DNA from 4 places in the Telluria sp. AZSoR62 genome. Region 3 is predicted to be linked to each of the others. Evidence: predicted binding sites of a transcription regulator. Region 3 holds the regulator's gene; each other region holds the start of a gene.
What was found. Region 3 encodes sigma-54, which starts transcription at its own class of promoters, with help from an activator protein. Its sites were predicted from a motif close to TGGCANGNAANCTGCTTT; they were not measured.
Positions count from the first base shown of each region.

Region 1: AC3XQU_RS17885 (PEP-CTERM sorting domain-containing protein) is a predicted target of sigma-54. The motif match lies at 4,084-4,101, and genes of this name have one in related genera.
Region 2: AC3XQU_RS01330 (PEP-CTERM sorting domain-containing protein) is a predicted target of sigma-54. The motif match lies at 3,104-3,121, and genes of this name have one in related genera.
Region 4: AC3XQU_RS20995 (TldD/PmbA family protein) is a predicted target of sigma-54. The motif match lies at 3,627-3,644, and genes of this name have one in related genera.

Region 1 is NZ_JBYTST010000011.1:192,996-198,718, forward strand. Features, by position in the region: gene recO (DNA repair protein RecO) at 1-451, shown strand, start outside; gene AC3XQU_RS17870 (pyridoxine 5'-phosphate synthase) at 486-1,268, shown strand; gene acpS (holo-ACP synthase) at 1,265-1,666, shown strand; gene uvrC (excinuclease ABC subunit UvrC) at 1,803-3,794, shown strand; gene AC3XQU_RS17885 (PEP-CTERM sorting domain-containing protein) at 4,142-4,810, shown strand; gene pgsA (CDP-diacylglycerol--glycerol-3-phosphate 3-phosphatidyltransferase) at 5,004-5,582, shown strand; tRNA gene AC3XQU_RS17895 (tRNA-Gly) at 5,685-5,723, shown strand, end outside.
Region 2 is NZ_JBYTST010000001.1:306,848-312,570, reverse strand. Features, by position in the region: gene AC3XQU_RS01350 (FkbM family methyltransferase) at 1-317, opposite strand, end outside; gene AC3XQU_RS01345 (ABC transporter ATP-binding protein) at 314-1,537, opposite strand; gene AC3XQU_RS01340 (ABC transporter permease) at 1,537-2,337, opposite strand; gene AC3XQU_RS01335 (hypothetical protein) at 2,612-2,929, opposite strand; gene AC3XQU_RS01330 (PEP-CTERM sorting domain-containing protein) at 3,154-3,699, shown strand; gene AC3XQU_RS01325 (LysR family transcriptional regulator) at 3,790-4,698, opposite strand; gene AC3XQU_RS01320 (MFS transporter) at 4,806-5,723, shown strand, end outside.
Region 3 is NZ_JBYTST010000006.1:202,878-208,600, reverse strand. Features, by position in the region: gene AC3XQU_RS11845 (KpsF/GutQ family sugar-phosphate isomerase) at 1-35, shown strand, start outside; gene AC3XQU_RS11840 (KdsC family phosphatase) at 36-566, shown strand; gene lptC (LPS export ABC transporter periplasmic protein LptC) at 586-1,185, shown strand; gene lptA (lipopolysaccharide transport periplasmic protein LptA) at 1,214-1,768, shown strand; gene lptB (LPS export ABC transporter ATP-binding protein) at 1,765-2,538, shown strand; gene AC3XQU_RS11820 (RNA polymerase factor sigma-54) at 2,541-4,019, shown strand; gene hpf (ribosome hibernation-promoting factor, HPF/YfiA family) at 4,076-4,429, shown strand; gene AC3XQU_RS11810 (enoyl-CoA hydratase/isomerase family protein) at 4,573-5,658, shown strand.
Region 4 is NZ_JBYTST010000017.1:54,032-59,754, forward strand. Features, by position in the region: gene AC3XQU_RS20980 (serine hydrolase) at 1-819, shown strand, start outside; gene AC3XQU_RS20985 (S1C family serine protease) at 888-2,459, opposite strand; gene AC3XQU_RS20990 (class I SAM-dependent methyltransferase) at 2,599-3,390, opposite strand; gene AC3XQU_RS20995 (TldD/PmbA family protein) at 3,793-5,427, shown strand; gene AC3XQU_RS21000 (TldD/PmbA family protein) at 5,440-5,723, shown strand, end outside.

The sequences.
Region 1 (5,723 bases), on a different contig from region 3:
GCTGCTATGCGGCTTTTATCTGAACGAATTGCTGGTCAAGCTGATTGCCCGCGACGACAAGCATCCGGCCCTGTTCGACCACTACGTGTCCACCCTGAACCAGCTCGCGCACGGAGAACCTGTGCCCATCGTCTTGCGAAAGTTCGAACGGGCCTTACTTAAGGAAACAGGCGTCGCTGCCGACCTCGGCCGTTGCACGACGACCCGCGGGGCGGTCGATCCAGGCTGCGACTACGTGGTCGATCCGGAAAGGGGCGCGCGCGCGGCCGGCATGGGCGAGGTCTGGCCTGTCGTGACGGGCAAGACCCTGCTCGACATGGAACGCGAAGATTATGCCGACCCGTCCACCCAGGCCCAGAGCAAGCAGCTGATGCGCTTCTTGCTGGCGCACCACCTGGGGGGCGCGCCGCTGAACACGCGCCAGATCCTGATCGACCTGATGCAGTTATGAACAAAGTTAACGCCAACGTTTACAAAGAGCCAGAATGAGCTTCCTGCAACCCGCCGGCCCCGTCATCGACCTGGGCGTGAACATCGACCACATCGCCACCGTGCGCAATGCGCGCGGCACCACCTACCCGGACCCGCTGCGCGCGGCGCTGCTGGCCGAGCAGGCCGGCGCCGACCTGATCACGCTGCACCTGCGCGAAGACCGCCGCCACATCAAGGATGCCGACGTCATCGCGCTGCGCCCGATGCTGGCCACCCGCATGAACCTGGAAGCGGCGGTCACGCGCGAGATGATCGATTTTGCGTGCCAGGTCAATCCGCAGGACGTCTGCCTGGTGCCCGAGCGGCGCGAGGAAGTCACCACCGAGGGCGGCCTGGACGTGATCCGCTACTTCAAGGAAGTCGAAGCCGCAACCCGCCAGCTAAAGGAAGAGGGGATCCGCGTCTCGCTGTTCATCGACGCCGACCCGGCCCAGATCGAAGCGGCCGCTGCCGTGGGCGCCACCGTGATCGAGCTGCACACGGGCCGCTATGCGGAAAGCGAAGGCGAGGAAGCGCTGCGGGAGATCGAGCGCATCAAGATCGGCGTGCATGCCGGCAGGCAGCGCGGCCTGCGCGTGAATGCCGGCCACGGCCTGCACTACACCAATGTGCAGCCGATCGCGGCGATCGCCGACATCCATGAGCTCAACATCGGCCACGCCATCGTCGCCCACGCGCTGTTCGCGGGCTGGGAAAACGCCGTGCGCGAGATGAAGGCGATCATGGTCGCGGCGCGCCTGGGCCACGTCCTACCCGCGTTGAGGAACCCGGCATGATCTACGGCATCGGTACCGACATCGTCCAGATCTCGCGCGTCGAAGCGGCGCTGGCGCGCAGCGGCCCGCGCTTTGCCGAGAAGATCCTGGGTCCCCAGGAACTGGAAAAATACCACGCGCGCAGCGCCAAGAACGCCGCGCGCGGCCTGAGCTTCCTGGCGACCCGCTTTTCGGCCAAGGAAGCGTTCTCGAAGGCGATCGGGCTGGGCATGCGCATGCCCATGACCTGGCGCTCGGCCCAGGTCGTCAATGCGCCGGGTGGCAAGCCTGTCATCGTCTGCAGCGGGGCGCTCGAGGAATTCATGCGCGCCAACCGCTTGACGGCGCAGGTATCGATCAGCGACGAAGCCGACTACGGCGTCGCCTTCGTGATCGTCACGCAGGACGGCAACGGCTAGAATACAAGCGCGATCGGGCAAGCGACAGACAGTGGGCAAGTATCAAGTACCCGCACCGGCGGAGCCGGCGCAGGATGACACCGTGGTGGAACCGGCAGCAGCCCCCGCGGTCTTCGTGGCGGCGGGCGGGGCGGCAATGCCCGCGGCTCCGCGCAAACCGGCGCGCGCCCCCTCCACCGGCAAGACGAACAAGCCAGTGCCGCGGCCGCGCGCACGGCCGGACAGTTGGCAGGCGATGAAAGAAGAATTGAAAGCGACATTGAAGGAAGACGCGCAAGACCCGGTCAAGCCCACCGAACAGGCGCGCCTGCGCGTGCTCGAGACCGTCGCCAAGCTGCCCGACCTGCCGGGCGTCTACCGCTATCTCGACGCCAACGGCAATGTGCTGTATGTCGGCAAGGCGCGCAACCTCAAGAAGCGCGTGTCGAGCTATTTCCAGAAGACGCTGTCGAGCCCGCGCACCGCGATGATGGTGTCGCAGATCGCGAACCTGGAAACCACGGTCACCAGCAGCGAAGCCGAAGCACTGATCCTGGAAAACAACCTGATCAAGTCGCTCAAGCCGCGCTACAACATCCTGTTCCGCGACGACAAGAGCTACCCCTACATCAAGATCTCGAGCGGCCCGGCGCCGCGCATGGGCTACTACCGCGGCGCGCTGGACAAGAAGAACCAGTACTTCGGCCCGTTTCCCTCCGCGTGGGCGGCCAAGGAATCGATCCAGCTGCTGCAGAAGGTGTTCATGCTGCGCACCTGCGAGGACAGCGTGTACGCCAACCGCACGCGTCCCTGCCTGCTGCACCAGATCGGGCGCTGCAGCGCGCCGTGCGTGAACCTGATCGAGCCGGACCAGTACCTGCTTGATGTCGACAATGCCGCGCGCTTCCTGCGCGGGCGCCAGACCGAGGTCCTGCAAGACCTCGAGCAGAAGATGCAGTCGTACGCGATGGAGCTCAAGTTCGAGCAGGCCGCCAGCGTGCGCAACCAGATCCAGGCGCTGTCGAAAGTGCTGCACGCGCAAAGCATGGAAACCGTGGGCGACGCCGACGTCGACGTGATCGCCGTGGTGGTGCAGGGCGGGCGCGCCTGCGTCAACCTGGCGATGGTGCGCGGCGGGCGCCACCTGGGCGACCGCGCCTACTTCCCGACCCATGTGGGCGAATCGCTGGGCGAGTGCCCGATCGAAGTGGAGGTGCTGTGCGCCTTCCTGGCCCAGCACTATTCCGGCCAGTTCATCCCGGGCACCCTGATCCTGAACATCGAATTCGACCAGCCCGACCTGATCGTGGCGCTATCCGAGCAGTGCGGCCACCGGATCAACCTGATCTTCCAGCCGCAGGGCCAGCGCCGCCAGTGGCTGGAAATGGCCTGCAAGGGCGCCGAGCTGGCGCTGGCGCGGCTGCTGTCCGAACAGGGCTCGCAGCAGGCCCGCACCACCGCGCTGGCCGACGTGCTGGGACTGGACCACGACACGCTCGACGAGCTGCGCATCGAATGCTTCGACATCAGCCATACCGGTGGCGAGGCGACCCAGGCATCCTGCGTGGTGTTCCACCACCACCAGATGCAGAACGGCGAATACCGCCGCTTCAACATCAACGGCATCACGCCCGGCGACGACTACGCCGCCATGCGCCAGGTGCTGACGCGCCGCTACGAAAAGGTGGCGAACGGGGAGGGCGTGATGCCGGACATCGTGCTGGTCGACGGCGGCAAGGGCCAGGTGGAAATGGCGCGCCAGGTGTTCGTCGAGCTGGGCCTGGACATCGGCATGATCGTCGGCGTGGCCAAGGGCGAAGCGCGCCGGGTGGGCCTGGAAACCCTGATCTTCGCCGACAGCCGTGCGCCCCAGGAACTGGGCAAGGAATCGGCCGCGCTGATGCTGGTGGCCATGATCCGCGACGAGGCGCACCGCTTCGCCATCACCGGCATGCGTGCCAAGCGCGCCAAGGCCCGCCAGGCCTCGCGCCTGGAAGAGATCGAAGGCATCGGCGCCAAGCGCCGCCAGCGCCTGCTGGCCCGCTTCGGCGGCCTGCGCGGGGTGGTGGACGCCAGCGTGGAGGACCTGATGTCCGTCGAGGGGATCTCGAGCACGCTGGCCGAAGAGATCTACCGCCAGCTGCATTGACGGAAGCGGCAGGGGCGCGTATGTTCCCTGCCGGCCTGCACCTTTTATTCCCCATTGATTCCGGCTGGACAATTCCGTCCGCTACCCCGCGCGCATGTTTGCCTGCCGATCGATGCAATCGACACGTAATTAATATCATCAAATTGAGACTCGGAAACTAACCCGAAACACATATTTTCGGGTATGACACACGGCCTCTCACCTTTGGTAGTGCCGACGAATTTGACGATTTTGCGTTCCAGATTTTGGCACGGATTCCAAGTGCTTGTATTTACTAATATTTACTCCTTGGCATGATTTATGCTTATAAAGTAATGCAGTATTTATAACCATAAAGGGATCGTGCCATGAAAGCCTCGTTACTCAAGAACCTGATGATCACCACTGTCGCCGCTACCGCATTCGCGGCCGGCGCAGTCCAAGCAGCCCCCGTGTCGTTCACCATCACCGCAGCAACCGTCACCGGCGGAACCGGCTACGGTACGGAAACCACCGAAAGCAATGCGTCGACGCTGCTGGACGTGCTGTTCCCGACCACGGCCATCGCCACCCAGAATTTCGCCCTGACCGTGGGCGGCATGCCATACACCTTCAATATCGGCAACATCGTCTTCCGCGAGGCGAACGGCAACCCAGGCATCACCGCCGGTGAAACGGACAACCTGGGCGTCACGGCGACCTTCACCTTTACCGCCCCGGCTGGCGGCGGCACCAAGATCGTCACCACGACCGGTGTGGCGGATCTGGGCCAGACCCAGGATAACGTCACCGATTTCTCGATCGACTGGGCGCCGCTGACCGTCGGCTTCGGCACCTATGGCAAGTACCAGATTTCGCTGAACGACCTGTTCTTCGACGGGCGTGACCAGTCGAACGCACGTACCCGGATGCAGAGCGCCACGGTCACCCTGCTGAGCGAAGACGTTCGTCCTGCCGATGTGCCCGAGCCGGGTTCGCTCGCGCTGGCAGGCCTGGGCATGCTGGCTGCGGCCACGGTGCGCCGCCGCAAGCAGTAATCCTGCCCGGGAGGGCGACGAGAGACTGTGCGGCTCGCCGCGCAGTTTTTTTCGCGCATTTTTCCGGAAAGCCGGGCAGGGCGAGAGGGTAGCGGCAGGAATCTCGGGGATACGGTCGCGTCACCTAGTCCAATTGGCAATAGCCATGTAGACTAGCGGCGCAAACTTTCATTCCTGTAATCAGTGCTTCCCTATGCCTTTCAACATCCCGATTCTCCTGACCTGGTTACGCGTAGCGCTGATTCCCCTCGTTGTAGGCGTCTTCTACCTTCCCACCCACTGGCTGCCGCTGGCCGACCGCAACCTGGCGGCGACCCTGGTGTTTACCATTGCCGCCATCACCGACTGGTTCGACGGCTTCCTGGCGCGGCGCTGGAACCAGACCTCCGCCTTCGGCGCCTTCCTCGACCCGGTAGCGGACAAGCTGATGGTGGCCGGCGCCTTGCTGGTGCTGGTGCAGCTCGACCGGGTCAATGCCATCATCGCCTTCATCATCATCGGCCGCGAGATCACGATCTCGGCCCTGCGCGAATGGATGGCCCAGCTCGGCGCAACCAAGTCGGTCGCCGTCAGCTCGCTGGGCAAGATCAAGACCGCCGCCCAGATGACGGCGATCCCGATGCTGCTCTTCCATGACGTGCTGTTTGGCATCGACACCCATTACTGGGGCGAATACTTCCTGTGGCTGGCCGGCGTGCTGACCGTCTGGTCGATGTTCTACTACCTGCGCCGCGCCTGGCCGCTGATCAAGGAGAAGGCGTCCAGCCTGTAATATTGGGATTGTAGAAATGTTCTGCGTCATCCTTGACGTATGGAATAGAATCTCTATAATGCCTGCCTGTTGCGACAACATCGCAGCAGGATGGTCGACAAAGCGGGAGTAGCTCAGTTGGTAGAGCGCAACCTTGCCAAG
Region 2 (5,723 bases), on a different contig from region 3:
AGTTCGGCTACCGACGCTTCGGGCGAGGCCCAGCCGCGCACGGCCGGCACGTCGTACAGGGTCAATTCACCGTCCGCGCTGCCGGCGGCCACCGCCAGGTTGACGTCGCGCGGGCGCTGGTCGAGGAAGGCCTGGTGGAAGCTGGGCAGCGGCTCGATGCTGATGCCGCGCCAGCCGGCGTCGTAGAAGGCCTTGGTTACCGAATGCTCTTCGGGGTCGTTGGCGCCGACGTCGATGTAGAAGCCGTTGTTCACGTGCCCGAGCACGCGCCACAGCAGCACGTCCTCGAGGTTCTGGGCGTAGGAAATGAATGTCATGTGCGTTGGATGTCGATGGCCGGGTCGAGCCAGGCCGAACCCTCGAAGTGCGGGCGGCGCATGTTCATCACGGTGAATACCAGGGCCAGGTCGCGCCACTCGTAGTTGTTCACCAGGTGAGTCTCGGTACTGACGATCGCGGTGGCGACCGAATAGGTGCCGGGGCCGAGGTTCATCGGGAAGGCGAAGCGGTAGACCACTTCCTCGCCCGCGTTGATGCCGTCCAGCGGCAGGCCCTTGAGGTGGGTATTGGTGCCGTACATCGGTTGGCCGAGGCGGTCCTTGATCATGTAGCCGAGCACCATGCGCGGGATCGCGGCTTTTGCCTGCACCCGCACTTCCAGCGTCACGGCCGCGCCGACGTCGACCACTTCGACCCGCGCGCCGCTCTCGTCGATCAGGGCGATGTCCGAAACGGTGGCTTCGCCGGTGCCGGAAATGGTCTGCACCTTGCCGCCGACGGTGCCGTTCAGGCGCACGGTCTCGTTTTCGCGCTCGGCGATCATGGCGTTGTAGTAGTCCATGATTTCTTCCGGCTTGCCTTCCTTGGCCAGGCGCCCGCCGTCGAGCAGGATGGCGCGGTCGCACACCGACTGGATCGCCTGCTTGTCGTGCGAGACCAGCAGCAGGGTGGTGCCTTCCTTGCGGAACTGGCGGATGCGGTCGAAACTCTTGTGCTGGAAATAGGCGTCGCCCACCGACAGCGCTTCGTCCACGATCAGGATGTCCGGGCGGCGCGCGGTGGCCACCGAGAAGGCCACCCGCATCTGCATGCCGCTCGAATACACGCGCACCGGCTGGTCCATGTACTCGCCGATGCCGGCGAAGTCTTCGATCTGCGGCATGAGCTGCGCGATCTCGGGCACCGTCATGCCCAGCAGCTGGCCGGCCATGTACACGTTCTGGCGGCCGGTGAAGTCGGGGTGGAAGCCCATGCCCAATTCCAGCAGCGCCGCCACGCGGCCCTGCATGTGGACCGCGCCGGTGGTCGGCTGGGTGGTGCCGGTGATGAGTTTGAGCAGCGTGCTCTTGCCCGCGCCGTTGATGCCGATCAGGCCCACGGCTTCGCCCGGCGCGACCTGGAAGCTGACGTCGGTCAGCACCCATTTGAGCTTGTGGCGCGGGCCGCGCAGCGGCAGCAGCCATTCGCCCAGGCGCGACCAGCGCGTCGGGTACTGCTTGTAGGCCTTGCCCAGGTTGGAGACGACGATCGTGCCCATCAGAGTTCGTCCACCATCTCGCCCGAGCGCTTGCGGAACAAACGCATGCCGAGGATGCACAGCAGCAGCGCCATCAGGGCGGCCGGAATCAGCGAATTCCAGTCGGGCAGCCGGCCTTCGACCAGGATCTGCTGGTGCGCCTGCACGACGGCGGCCATCGGGTTGTAGACCAGCACCGGCCGCACCTCTTGCGGCAGGATGCTGGCCGGGTAGACGATGGGCGTGAGCCAGAACCAGAATTGCATGGCGATCGTCACGAACTGGCCGACGTCGCGGAAGAACACGTTCAGGATGCCGCTGACCATCCCTAAGCCGATGGCCAGCAGCACCTGCAGCAGCAGCACCGGGACGATGGCGAAGAACACCAGGCCCGGGAAGTTGCCGGTGGCAAGCAGGAAGACGACGAACAGCCCGAAGATAATGCCGAAATTGACCAGGGCGTTGAGCACCACGATCAAGGGCAGGCAGATGCGCGGGAAGCTGATCTTCTTGATCAGGTTGGCCTGCTCGAGAAACATGTTCTGGCCACGGGCGACGATCTCGGCGAACAGGCCCCAAGTCAGGATGCCGGCGCACAGGTAGATCGAGTAGGCCGCGCCGGAATCGTTGCCGGGCAGCTTGGCGCGCATGACCTCGGAAAAGATCACGGTGTAGACGAGGATCATTGCGAGCGGACTCAGCACCGACCAGACGGCGCCGAGCATTGCGTTCACGTATTTCGACTGGAATTCGCGTTTGACGCTGCCCAGCACGAAACCGCGGTAGGCCCACAGGCCTCGCAGCATCAGGGGCGAGATCATGAGGCGGCCCGTGCTGGCAGCGCCCCGGTCGGGTGCGTCAGGGTTGTGGTCATGTGGAATGGCTGAGCCGGATGAGCCCGAAATTATACTTCATCCAACAGCCGCTCCGTTGTTACAGATGTAACACCTTGTCTTAAGTCAACAAGGAATTGTCACGGAGGTGTAGTGCGGTAGCAAGCTTACGCGCCGGCAGCGCTTGTCTATAGGTAGGGTGGGCAAGCTCCTTGCCCACGCGGTCAACGCACCGTCGCGTCATCGAAACGCGACAAGCGTCTCAGCTTCCCAAGTTGGTAAAGATGCCCACCGCCAGCTCTGCCCACACATACACGAAGGCCAGCGCGATCAGGCCACCGACGACGATGCGCTGCTTCGTGGTCTTGACCTTGCGCGAGGCGAACACGAAAGCCAGGCCCGTCACCATCAACAGCACGCCCATGACGAGAAAATCCGACGCCGTCCAGTTCACTTCCTGCGTGAACTGCATCGCCACCAGCGGAATCGCCAGCACGGCAGCCGTCGCCATGGCGACATGGGAAATGCTTTTGCCGAGGCTGCGCTTCGTGTCGAGGCTGTTGCCGGTCAGGGTGCTCATGGTGGTCTCCGAGGGTGGAAGGCGAGGAATCCAGCGGGTGCCGGGCATGCCACAAATGTATCACGCGTTGCCGGGCGCCGCTACTGCGGCAGTAGGTAAGTATCCCTGTCGATATTCTTTACAGGAAAAATAAGTTGAATTTGAACATTGTTTAAAATCAGCAACTTATGTCGCTGGCATGGTGTGTGCTTACAGCACTGGTATAAACAACTAAAAGGGATAAAATGAAACGTTTTCTTGCTACCGCAGTCCTGGCCCTCACCGTCAGCGCCGGCGCTACCGCTGCACCAGTCGTCGGCAACACCTACCTCGACGCGAAGAACCAGTCGTGGAAATACATCGGCATGTTCAATGTCGCTGCCGGCCCGAACTGGCAAACCAATGGCGTGACCTATAACGGCATCGAAGCGGCAACGCTGGTGTTCGGCGCGGTTGCTCCAGGCAGCGCCTATGCCCTGAGCACCGTCGACAATTTCGTCAACCACCTGGCGTGGTACGACGGCTATGGCCAGGTCAACCACCTGAACAATGGCGGCGGCAACGTCGGCCTGGCCGAGGACATCAACGAAGACATCGGCGGCAACGGCTACAACTATGCTGGCGAAGGACAGGGCGACTGGTCCGCCTACATCCGCGACCACGTCGGCAATGCCGCTACCTCGAACAACTACGTCTTCACCCGCCAGGCGGACGTTCCGGAGCCAGCCACGATCGCCCTGACCCTGCTGGGCGTCGCGGCAATCGGCGCCAGCCGCCGCAAGAAGGCCTGATAGCCAAAGGCCGAGCCATCCCGGCACTGCCGGGGTGGCTTGTCGGCGGGACTGCCCGCCGTTCGTTTTTCTCCTGCTGCTTCCTCACCGCTAGGGCCGCAGCTCCGGGTGCCCTTCCAACAGCGACGCCAGCCACTGCGCGAATGCCCTGACCTTCGGAGAGGCGCTGTGCCCTTGCGCGTACACCAGCGAAACCGGCATCGAGGGCAGCGGGTAGTCGGGCAGCAGCTCGACCAGCCGCCCTTCCTGTACGTACCCTGCCACCTGGTAGGTCGCGGCCTGCATGATGCCCAGTCCCTGCACACCCAGGTCCAGGTTGGCGTCGGCATCGTTGACCGATACCGGCCCGCCGACATCGACCCGCACCAGCTTGCCATCGATCAGGAACTCCCAGTCGAAGGGGCGCCCGGTGCGCCCCGAGAAATGCAGGATGACCCGGTGCTGCGCCAGGTCCTCCAGCGTCTCCGGCCTGCCATGCCGCTCCAGGTAAGCCGGCGCCGCACAGGTCACGAAGCGCATGTTGCCGATCCTGCGCGCCACCATGCTGGAGTCCGGCAGGCTGCCCACGCGCAGGGCGCAGTCGATGCCTTCGCCCGCCAGGTCGACCAGGCGGTCGCTCATGCCGATCACCAGTTCGATCCCGGGGTACAGCGCATGGAACCGCGCCAGCTGGGGAATCACCAGGTTGCGCCCCAGGGTGGCCGGCAGTGCAACCCGCAGCCGGCCCGTGGGCGCTTCCTGGTCGCCGCGCAGCGCCGCTTCGGCTTCGTCGACGGCCGCGAGGATGGCGACGCAGCGCGCGTAGTATTGCGCACCGTCAGAGGTAAGCGACACGCTGCGTGTCGTCCTCTGCAGCAGCTTGCGGCCCAGGTAGGCTTCCAGGTTCTGGATCGTGGCCGTCAAGGAGGCGCGTGGCAGGTCGAGGGTTTCGGCCGCGCGAGAAAAGCTTTTCGCTTCGACGATGCGGACGAATGTCAGCATGGCTTTCATGCGGTCCATGGCGCCTTCCGATTGTTCATATTTTATGAATTGTATAGCGCCTGCCGGGCTCCTGATCTCCTGGCCGGGATTTCCTAGAATGAAGGCCATCATTCAAGGAGAACGCCATGCATCCAGTTTCCACGACACACAGCGATATTTCACCCGGCATGGTGCGCCTGCTGGCGGTGTCCGCCGGCCTGATCGTCGCCAACCTGTACTACGCCCAAACCCTGCTCGGCCCGATCAGTGCGGCGACCGGCTTGTCGACCGGGGCGGCGGGCCTGGTCGTGACGCTGACGCAGATGGGCTACGCCCTGGGCCTGCTGTTCATCGTGCCCTTGGGAGACCTGCTGGAAAACCGCAAGCTCGTCTTCGTCGCCCTGCTGTGCACGGCGTTGGCGCTGGCTGCCGCCGCGCTGGGATCGACTGCCTGGATGTTCCTGGCCGCCTCGGTCGGCATCGGGCTGGGTTCGGTCGCGGCCCAGGTGCTGGTGCCCTTTGCCGCCCACCTCTCACGCGAGGAAACGCGCGGACAAACAGTCGGCAAGGTCGTCAGCGGCCTGCTGCTCGGTATCATGCTGGCGCGCCCGGCAGCCAGCCTGGTTGCCGACCACGCGAGCTGGCAGGTCGTCTTCGGCGCCGCCTCCGTAGCGATCGCCGCCCTGGCCTTCATCTTGCGCAGCAAGCTGCCGCAACGTCGTCCAGCGTCCAGCCTGCCTTACCGCCAGCTCATCGGCTCCCTGTGGACCCTGTTCGCCAGTACGCCGCTGTTGCGCCGGCGCGCTGCCTACCACGCCGGGTTGTTCGGCGCCTTCAGCCTGTTCTGGACCGTCGTACCCCTGATGCTTGCCAGCCCCCTGTTCGGGATGTCGCAGACCGGGATTGCGATTTTCGCCCTGGTGGGCATGGCCGGCGCGGTGGCTTCACCGGTGGCGGGGCGCCTGGCCGACCGCGGCCACACCCTGGCGGCCACCGGCGCCTCGTTATTGCTGGGAGTTGCCGGCTTCGCCTTGCCCTTGTTCGCGCCGGCGCAGCGCGATGTG
Region 3 (5,723 bases):
ACATCCACGACCTGACCCGCGCCAAGGTAATCTAAATGACTCCACTGGAACACATGCAGCGCGCCGCGCGCGTGAAAGTCATGATCTTCGACGTCGACGGCGTGCTCACCGACGGCAGCCTGACCTATGGCCCGGACGGCGAAGTCACCAAGACCTTCAATGTGCTGGACGGCCTGGGCATCCAGCTGCTGAACAAGACCGGCGTGCAGACCGCGATCATCAGCGCGCGCCTGTCGCCGATCGTGGTCAAGCGCGCAGCAGACCTGGGCATTGCCCATGTCTACCAGGGCATCCACGACAAGCGCATCGGCTTTGCCAAGCTGCTGGACGCCACCGGCGTCACCGCCGAGGAATGCGGCTACATCGGCGACGACGTGATCGACCTGCCGCTGCTGACCAAGGTGGGCTTTGCCGTGGCGGTGCCCTCTGGCCACCCGGAAGTGCAGCACCGCGCGCACTACGTCACCAAAAACGTGGGTGGGCGCGGCGCCGTGCGCGAAGTCTGCGACCTGGTCATGCGCGCCCAGGGCACCTACGAACAGGCGCTCGCGCCTTACTTCGCCTGAGCCTGCGGGCCGACACGACATGGTCACCTACAAGCGCACCGCCCACCGCTGGAGACTGCTCAGCGTCATGATCATCGGGGTCTTCCTCGCCTTCGGCAGCTTCTGGCTGGTGCAGGTGATGGATCGCGACGACACCGACGCGCGCCTGGGCGGGCCGCTGAACGAGCCCGATTACATCGTCGAGAATTTCTCCTTCGTGCGCATGACCGAAGAGGGCAAGCCGAGCTACGTCGTGTCGGGCAAGCGCCTGGCGCACCAGCCCCAGGGCGACGTCTCCGAGGTCGAGCAGCCGGTGGTGCAGGGCATGACGCCCGGCCGCCCGCGCACCACCGTGGTGGCTAACCGCGGCCGCATCTATCACGAAGAACACCGGGTCGACCTGCTCGGCAAGGTCGACATCCAGCGCCCGGCCACGCCCACCAGCGAAGCACTGCGCGTACGCACCGAGGCGCTGACCGTGCTGCCCGACGAAGAGATCATGAAGACCGACAAGCCGATCGAGATGCAGCTCGGCGCCTCCACCATCCGTGGCACCGGCATGGTCGCGAACAATGCGACCCAGAAGCTGCACCTGGCCAGCCGCGGCCAGATCGTCTATCCGCCACGCGCGCAACGCTAGCGCGCACGTCATCACAGGACAAGCACCCATGAAAAAAATCATCCTTGCGGCCCTTCTTGGCCTGGCTTCCCTCGGCGCCCTTGCCGAGCGCGCCGATTCGCTCAAGCAGGCCGTGATCAACTTCGACACCCTGGACGTCGACGAAGTGACGCAAACCCGCATCCTGACGGGTAATGTCGTGCTCACGCGCGGCACCCTGGTGCTCAAGTCCGACCGCGCCCAGGTGAAGGAAACGCCGGAAGGCTACATGAGCGTGACGCTCACCGCGGCCCCCGGCAAGCTGGCCACCTTCCGCCAGAAGCGCGACGGCGGCCCGGACCTGTGGGTCGAGGGCCAGGCCCAGCGCATCGAGTACGACGAGCGCGCCGAACTGGTGAAGCTGTTCACCGCCGCCGAAGTGCGCGAACTGGAAAACGGCCGCCTGGCCAACGAAATCAAGGGTCCCTTCATCTCCTACGACAACCGCAAGGAAGTCGCCCAGGTGCGCAACGACGCCAGCGGCCAGAGCAAGGTCGGCGGCGGGCGCGGCACCCTGATCATCGCCCCGCGCCGCGCTGCGCCTGCAGAAGGCGGCAAGCAATGACGGTGGTGGAGAAGAGCGTGCGCGAAGGCTGCAGCACCCTGGTCGTCAAGGGCCTGCAAAAGAGCTATGGCAAGCGGCTGGTGGTGCGCGACGTGTCGCTGCAGGTCGATTGCGGCGAAGTGGTGGGGCTGCTGGGCCCGAACGGCGCCGGCAAGACCACCTCGTTCTACATGATCGTCGGCCTGGTGCCGTCGGACGCCGGCTCGATCGACATCAACGGCACCGACATCTCGAGCCTGCCGATCCACCGCCGCGCGGTGCTGGGCCTGTCCTACCTGCCGCAGGAAGCCTCGGTGTTCCGCAAGCTGACGGTGGAAGAGAATATCCGCGCCGTGCTGGAACTGCAGCGCACCAACGAGGGCAAGGCCTTGTCGAAGGACGAGATCAACGGGCGCCTGGACACCCTGCTGGCCGAGCTGCAGATCGAGAAGCTGCGCGAGAACCCGGCGCTGTCGCTGTCGGGCGGCGAGCGCCGCCGCGTCGAGATCGCACGCGCACTCGCTACCAATCCGCGCTTCGTGCTGCTGGACGAACCCTTTGCCGGCGTGGACCCGATTGCGGTGATCGAGATCCAGCGCATCGTGCGCTTCCTGAAGGAGCGCAACATCGGCGTCCTGATCACGGACCACAACGTGCGCGAGACGCTCGGCATCTGCGACCGCGCCTACATCATCAACCAGGGGGCGGTGCTGGCCTCGGGCCGTCCGGACGACATCATCGCCGACGAGTCGGTGCGCCGCGTCTACCTCGGCGAACACTTCCGCATGTGACCATGAAACAGTCCCTGCAACTCCGCACGTCGCAGCACCTGGCGCTCACGCCGCAACTGCAGCAGTCGATCCGGCTGCTGCAATTGTCCACGCTCGAACTGCACCAGGAGCTCGAGCAGATACTGACCGATAACCCGCTGCTCGAACGGCTCGACGATCCGCTCGACCACTCGGTGCGGCTGCTGGCCGACGGCGCCATCAACAGCGCCCCCTCCAGCGCCGAAGCCCCGGCCGCGCAGCCGGGACAGGAAGGCGGCGAAGGCGAGGCCGCCAAGCCCGATGCCGACGGCTTCGAGGACGGCGACCGCGACCGCGGCGAGCCTGACGGCGACTGGGGCGGCGAGGGCGGCGGCGCGAGGAGCGGCGACGACGAAGACGGCCGCCCGCAGCTGGAAGCGTGCAGCGTGTCGCTGCGCGAGCACCTGGCCGAGCAGGTTCGCACCACCGGCTGCGGCGTGCGCGACCGCGCGCTGGCCGAACTGGTGATCGATGCGCTGGACGACAACGGCTACCTGGAGGAGCCGCTGGACGACATCCACGCGCGCCTGCCCGCCGAACTCGAGATCGAGATGGACGAGCTGCGCTGCGCGCTGGCGCTGGTGCAGAGCCTGGACCCGGTCGGCTGCGGCGCCCGCAGCGCGGCCGAATGCCTGGCGCTGCAGATCCGTCGCATGCCGGGCGTGCCGATGGTGACGCGGCGCCTGGCCTTGAGCATCGTCGAAGGCTACCTGAGCTGGTTCGCCCAGCGCGAGTACACCAAGCTCAAGAAGGCGCTGGACTGCGACGACGAAGACCTGCGCGAGGTCCAGGCCGTCATCCGCCAGTGCAATCCGCATCCCGGCGCGGCCTTTGCGTCCGCTGCCTCGGACTACGTGGTGCCGGACGTGATCGTACGCCGCGCCAAGAGCGGCTGGTCGGTCATGCTGAACCCGGATGTGATGCCGAAGCTGCGCGTGAACTCGCTTTACGCCAACCTGCTCAAGCAGGGAAAAAGCGAGAGCCAGATGGGCGCACAGCTGCAGGAAGCCAAGTGGCTGATCAAGAATATGCGCCAGCGTTTCGACACGATCCTGCGCGTAGCCGAGGCAATTGTTGAGCGCCAGCGCAACTTTTTCAGCCACGGCGCGGTTGCCATGCGTCCGCTTGTGCTGCGCGAGATTGCTGATACACTAGGCCTACACGAGAGCACTATTTCCCGTGTAACCACGCAGAAATACATGTTGACCCCCCACGGCATGTTTGAACTGAAATACTTCTTCGGAAGCCACGTCGCCACCGAAGCGGGGGGAGAAGCATCTTCCACGGCGATCCGCGCGCTGATTGCGCAATTGACAGGAGCAGAAGACCCTAAGAACCCTTTATCCGACAGCAAGATCGCGGAAATGCTCGGGGAACAAGGTATGGTCATTGCGCGCCGGACGGTAGCCAAATACCGCGAAGCCCTCAAGATCCCTCCCGTCAGCCTCCGCAAGTCTCTGTAAAGCACTGTCCCACCTACCTTGTGGTGCCGGCAGGGCAACATTTCAAAGGAGTGTGTATGAACCTCACAATCAGTGGTCATCATCTTGAAGTGACTCCCGCAATTCGTGAATACGTTCAGAATAAGCTCGAGCGCATTACCCGCCATTTCGACCACGTGATCGACACCCACGTGTTCCTCGCCATCGATAATCTCACCGAAAAAGAAAAACGGCAGAAAGCCGAGATCAACCTGCAAGTATCAGGAAAAATTTTGCATGTGGCCAGCGCCGCGCAAGACCTGTACGCGGCGATCGACATGCTGATGGACAGGCTGGACCGCCAGGTCATCAAGCACAAGTCCATGCTGCAAAACCATAATCACGTGGCGCACAAGCGCCTGCCGGATACCGGCGAAGCCGCCGTCGCGTAAATACGCACAGCAGCAATGACAGCAGGGGCGTCTGAGGGGACGCCCTTTTTGCTGGGCGCTCCCTTTACTGTTACGTTTGCACGCTTCCAATTTCACGCTTTTGTTCTGTAGAATGCATGTCTTTTCGATCACAGAGCATCTCCATGACCGACACCGTCCTGACCCGCGTCGCCAACCGCACCGGCGTCATTACGCTCGACCGGCCGCAAGCCCTGAACTCCCTCTCGCTCGACATGGTGCGCGCGCTCACCGCGATCCTGCGCGACTGGCAAACTGACGCCGGCATCGACGCGGTCGTCATCGGCAGCACCAGCGAGAAGGCCTTGTGCGCGGGTGGCGACATCCGCTTCTTCCACGAAAAGGGCCAGGTCGGGCCGATGGGCGGCAGCGCGCTGCTGGAAGACTTCTTTACCGAAGAATACGCACTGAACCACCTGATCCATTTCTACCCGAAGCCGTATATCGCGCTGATGGACGGCGTGGTGATGGGCGGGGGCATGGGCATCGCCCAGGGCGGCCCTGGTTGCGGCCTGCGCATTGTCACCGAACGCAGCAAGGTTGCCATGCCCGAAGTGAACATCGGCCTGTTCCCGGATGTCGGCGGCAGCCATTTCCTGTCGCATGCGCCGGGCCAGCTGGGGCAATACCTGGGCCTGACCGGCCTGACCATCGGCGCGGCCGACGCCATCTATGTGGGACTGGCCGACCTGTTCGTGCCGGGCGAGAAGATGGGCGAGCTGATGGCGCTGGTGGAGGCGACCGCGGGCGCCGACCTGCCTGCGGCGATCCGCGCGTTTGCCGCGCCGTTTGCGCAAGCCGCCGGCAGCAGTGAACTGCAGGCCCAGCGCGCCGTGATCGATGCGCACTTCAGCGCTGCTTCAGTGGCCGCCATCATGGAATCGCTCGCGCGCGACGAAAACCCGTTCGCGCAAAAGGCCCTGAAGGCCATGCGCCAGCGCTCGCCGCTGATGATGTGCGTCACGCGCGAACTCCTGCTGCGCGGCGCCGCGCTCGGCGTGGCCGACTGCCTGCGCATGGAACGCTCGCTGGTGCGCCGCAATTTCGAGCACGGCGAAGTGCTCGAAGGCGTGCGCGCGCTGGTGATCGACAAGGACAATGCGCCGAAGTGGAATCCGGCGACGCTGGAGGAAGTCACGCCGGAGATGGTGGCGGCATTCTTCGAGCCAGTGTGGCCCGACTACGCGCATCCGCTGCACCACCTGGCCTGACGCCGGTTTGAATGTGGGTGGGGGCGGGTAACCCGGGCCGTTGGCCCGGGTTACCCGCCCCCACC
Region 4 (5,723 bases), on a different contig from region 3:
AGCGCCGAAGACATCGCGCGCTGGATGAACGTGCTGCTCGATCACGGCCGCGTGGGCAAGGGTGCGGACGGCAAGGATGTGCGCCTGTTCTCCGAGAAGCAGGCGCGCGAGATGTGGACGCCGCAGACCCCGATGAAGATCAGCCAGCCGCGCCCTCCGCTAGCCGCCACCCGGCCGAACTTCTACGCCTACGGCCTGGGCTTCCAGCTGCGCGACTACCAGGGCAAGATGGTGGCGCTGCACGGCGGCGCACTGCAGGGCTTCTATTCGCGCGTGCTGCTGGTGCCGGAATCGAAGCTGGGCATCGCGATCTTCACCAATGCCGAAAGCGGCTCCTCGCTGTCGGCCCTGCAGTACCGCCTGCTGGACCAGTACCTGAACGTGGCGCCGACCGACTGGATCGGCCGCGTGGCGGACGTCGAGCGCGAGACGATGGAGAAGGAAGCGGCGCGCCTGAAGAAGGAAACCGCGACCCGTGCGGCCGCGTCGAAACCGTCGCTGGCGCTGGCCGCCTACGAAGGCGACTACCAGGACCCGTGGTATGGCCTGGCGAGCATCAAGCGGGTGGGAACGAAGCAGGTGCTGTCGTTTGCGAAGACGCCTGATTTGACGGGGGAACTGGAGCACTTCCAGCACGACACCTTCATCGTGCGCTGGAAGGAGCGCAACTTCAATGCGGACGCCTACGTGACCTTCTCGCTGGACCACGACGGCAGCATCGAACGGATGCGGATGAAGCCGGTGTCGACGGAGACGGACTTCAGCTATGACTTCCAGGACCTGCTGTTCACGCCTGTGAAGAAAGAGAAGAAGGGCTGATCCACGGCCTGTTGAACTTGGGTTCCCGCGAAGGCGGGAACCCAATGATTGCGTGAGCCGACCTTAGCTTACTTCCCGCCCCACACCTTCATCATATCCTCCGACCCCTGCGTGCGCACCCCGTTATCCGACAGGATCGCATCGGTCGCATCCAGCGTCGCCTTGCGCGGCAGGATCATGGTCTCGCCGTAGCGCTGGTCGAACTTGAACACCACGTGCTCGTCCTTCAGGTCGCGCAGGGTCGCCACCAGGTGCGCCAGGCTGCGGATCTTGACGCCGTTGACCGTATCGACCACCGAACCGAAACGGTTGCTGTAGCCGCTCACCAGCTTGTGCGGGAAGAAGGGACTGCTGATCACCACCAGCTCTTCGCGCGCCGCATCCGGCGAATCGCCGCGCTGGGTCACCAGGGGGCTGTCGTTGAAGCTGTAGGCATTCATCGCCGGTGCACTCGAGACCAGGAAGGACAGGAATTCGCTGGTGGCGCGCGTAAACACCGCCGGGCCGTACACGAAATAGGACGGGTAGCCGCCGTTCAGGTCCGGGATCAGGAGCGGGCGCGGGCCGCTGGCCGGCACATCCACCCGCATGGTCTTACCGCCGCGCACGATGGTCATCGGCACCTTGCCGTTTTTCGCCACCTGCTGGATGCGGTACTGGAAGCGCACGCGCAGGTTCGAGCCCAGCTTGACCATGCCCTGGTTGTCGATCGGGTGCTCGCCGATGTGGGTGACGATGTCCCATTCCTTCAGAGGCCAGCTCGCATCGGTTTTATACGGACGATGCACCACCGCGCCTTCGACCGACTTGTCGAGTTTCAGGTACTGGCGCAGCGCCGGGTTTTCCAGCGTCTGGATGCTGTCGTGCAGCAGCGGCTTGCCGTCGTAGCGGCCGTCGGCCACGTCTTTCAGGAACAGCTCGATCTCTTCGTTCGGGATCACATAACCGATGTTCTGCGCGCCGGCCGCCATCGAGAAGGCCAGGCCGATCATCTTGTCGCCGGCGATCACGGGGCCGCCGCTGTTGCCCGGGTTGATCGGCGCATCGATCTGGATGCGCAGGCCCGAGCTGAACGAGCCGTAGCCGACGAATTCCACGCGCGAGACGATGCCGCGGGTGGTGGACAGCGAATTGCCGCCGACCGGATAGCCGTAGGCGAATACCGCTTCGCGCACGTCCGGCAGCACGGCTGCGCGCGGCACCGCCGGGCGCTTGTCGAAGAAGGAGGCGTCGTCCAGCTCCAGCACCGCCAGGTCCAGGCCGCGTGCGAGGGCAATGACCTTGGCCGAGACCTTGTCGCCCGACTGGCTGGCCTGCACCTCGACCTGGCTGGCATAGCCGACCACGTGGGCATTGGTCAGGATGCGCTTGCCCTCGATGATGACGCCCGAGCCGGTCACGTCGACCGGGGACTGCTTGGCCCAGGGCTTGTATGGGTCGGGACGGCGCACGGTGGCGAAGATCTTGACCACCGAATTCTCGACGGACGGCAGGGCCGGTGCGGTGGTGGCGGACGGGGTCGCGGTCGCAGGCGACGGCGGGGTCGCAGGCGTCGGGGCGGGCGGTGGGGTGGTGTCCTGGGCGTGGACGAGGCCTGCCATGGCGAATGCCACGGCGGCGGCGAGGCGGACGATCTTCATAAATTCCTTCGGTGGCTCAATCGGGTCGGACTGGATGGATACAAGCCGCCAGAATATACACGCTCGCCGCCGAAGGAAACACACGAATCTTCACAGCCGGGGGAGGGCGAACCCGCCCCGGCCGGGAAGGTGGCGCGGCTTACTGCTTGACGAACTTGAGCGTCATGCGGTCGCTTTCGCCGATCGCCATGTACTTCTCGCGGTCCTTGTCCTTGTTGGCCAGCACCGGCGGCAGGGTCCAGACGCCTTTTTCGTGGTCGGCCGTGTCCTTCGGATTGGCGTTGACTTCGGATTTGCCGGCCAGCTTGAAGCCCGCGCTTTCCACGGTCTTGATCACCCAGGCTTCGTGCACATAGCCGCTCGATGCCTTGGCATCCTGCGTCATCTTGGCCGGGAGGCGGTGGTCGACGATGCCCAGCACACCGCCCGGTTTCAGGACCTTGTGGATTTCCTTGAAGGTGGTTTTCAGGCCTTCTTCACCCGTGCCCACCCAATTGTGCAGGTTGCGGAAGGTCACCACCATGTCGACGCTGTTTGGCGCCGCGATCGCGTAGGTCGCAGGCGGTTCGAACACGGCCGGGACGACCTTGTCGAAGACGGCCGGGTTCGAATCGAGCTTCTTGCGGAAGGCCATGCCGCCGCGGCTTTCCGGAACGATGGCCGGGCCGGCGCCGATGAGCTTGCCCTTGTCGCGCAGGTAGGCAGCCAGGATCTCGGTGTACCAGCCGCCGCCCGGCGCCAGCTCCACCACCGTCATGTTCGGCTTGATGCCGAAGAAGGTGAGGGTTTCGTAGGGATGGCGGGCGCTGTCGCGCGCCTTGTTGGCGGCGCTGCGGTGTTCGCCCGCGATGGCCGCTTTCAGTGCGTCGTCCGCGTGGGCCGCGCCGGCCATGCCGGTGGCCAGCATCGCGGCCAGGATCAGTCGTTTCATCGGTTCGGGGTCTCCAGGAGTTGTTGTGCGCGGCCGGTCGGGACGCCGCCGCCGCGCTGATGATCCGGCAGCTCGGACCGGCAGTCAAGCGTTCCCTGTATATGCATATCCGGCCCGCGGGCTTGTCCCGTTGTTGTCCGGAAATTGTCCGCAGCGGACACAGCGGACGGTCGTCCGGACACCGGGCCGGACAGTCGCCCGCATCCAAAATCATGCACTTAGCAAAGGCTTTGATATGGCACAACAATTGCCTATTCAAATCCTCATCTTGCTGCTAATGTTGCCAAGTTTTTCGTCGCAATCATTGCCTGGCCAGGAAACTTGCCAGCGCCGTACATACAAGAGCGGACCGTGAAGCCGGCGGGACCGCTGTCCAGAAACAGGTAGATTTCAGGAGACACGATGGAACGCCGTACTTTTCTAAACTTCAGCAGCCTGGCCATGGCCACCTCCCTGGTCCCGTTCAGCCGCGCGATCGCCGCTGAAGAGCTATTGACCAGCATGCCGACCGCCGCCAAGAAGGCGCTTGCCGACGTTGCGCTCAACGCCGCCACCAAGGCCGGCGCCAGCTACGCGGACGTGCGCATCGGCCGCTACCTGAACCAGTTCATCACCACCCGCGACCTGAACGTCGAGAACGTGGCCAACACGGAGTCGGCCGGCATCGGCGTGCGCGTGATCGCCAATGGTGCCTACGGCTTCGCCGCCACCTCCGACATGAGCAGCGACGGCATCGCCAACGCCGCGCGCCAGGCAGTGGCGATCGCCAAGGCCAATGCCAAGCTGCAGTCCGAACCGGTGCGTCTCGCGCCAGTCAAGGGCGTGGGCGAAGTGTCGTGGGCCACGCCGATCAAGAAGGACTGGCGCACCGTGCCGATCAAGGAAAAGGCCGACCTGCTCATCGCCGCCAACAAGGCCGGCATGGACGGCGGCGCGGCCTTCATGAATTCGATGCTGTTCCAGGTGAACCAGCAAAAGTACTTCGCTTCCACCGACGGTTCCTACATCGAGCAGGACGTGCACCGCCTGTGGGCGCCGTTCCAGGCCACCGCGGTCGACAAAGCCACCGGCAAATTCCGTTCGCGTTCGGGCCTGGGCGCGCCGGTCGGCATGGGCTACGAATACCTGGACGCACGCCCCGAGCACAAGATCAAGGCTGCCGGCGGCGTCGCCACGCTGTACACCGGTTCGTACGACCTGATCGAGGACGCCAGGGCCGCCGGCCGCGACGCCAAGATGAAGCTGACCGCCAAGTCGGTCACGCCGGGCAAGTACGACCTGATGCTCTCGCCGGAACACCTGTGGCTGACCATCCACGAGAACGTCGGCCACCCGACGGAACTGGACCGCGTGCTCGGCTACGAAGCCAACTACGCCGGCACCAGCTTCGCCACGCTCGACAAGTGGGAGACCAAGAAATTCAAGTACGGTAACCCGATGGTCAACCTGTATGCGGACAAGGTCACCCCGGGCTCGCTGGGCGCCGTCGGCTACGACGACGAAGGCGTCAAGACCAAGAAGTGGGACATCATCAAGGACGGCATCCTGGTCAACTACCAGGCCACCCGCGACCAGGCCCACATCATCGGCGAAAAGGAATCGCACGGCTGCTCGTACGCCGACAGCTGGAACTCGGTGCAGTTCCAGCGCATGCCGAACGTCTCGCTCGCCCCCGGCAAGAAGAAGCTGACCCCGGACGAGATGGTCAAGGACATCAAGAAGGGCATCTACATCGTCGGCGACGGCTCGTTCTCGATCGACCAGCAGCGCTACAACTTCCAGTTCGGCGGCCAGCTGTTCTACGAAATCAAGGACGGCAAGATCGGCCCGATGCTGGAAGACGTCGCCTACCAGGCCAATACCCAGGAATTCTGGACCGCCTGCAGCGCGATCTGCGACGAGCGCGACTGGCGCATGGGAGGCTCCTTCTTCGACGGCAAGGGCCAGCCGCCGCAGATCAGCATCGTCTCGCACGGCTCGAGCACGACGCGCTTCAACGGCATCAACGTGATCAACACCGCACGTAAAATCGGCTAAGGCGAGGACCCCATGAGCATCCTGAACCAGGACCAAACCAAGCGCATCTCGGACCGCGTGCTGTCGCTCTCCAAGGCCGACGAATGCATCGTCAGCGTCGAGGGCAGCCGCATCGGCAACATCCGCTTCGCGCGCAATGCCGTTTCCACCGCCGGCCTGTCCGACGACACCCAGCTGCAGGTGCAGGTCGCCTTCGGCAAGCGCCAGGGCACCGCCACCATCAACGAGTTCGACGACAAATCGCTCGAGCGCGCCGTGCGCCGCGCCGAAGACCTGGCGCGCCTGGCGCCGGAGAA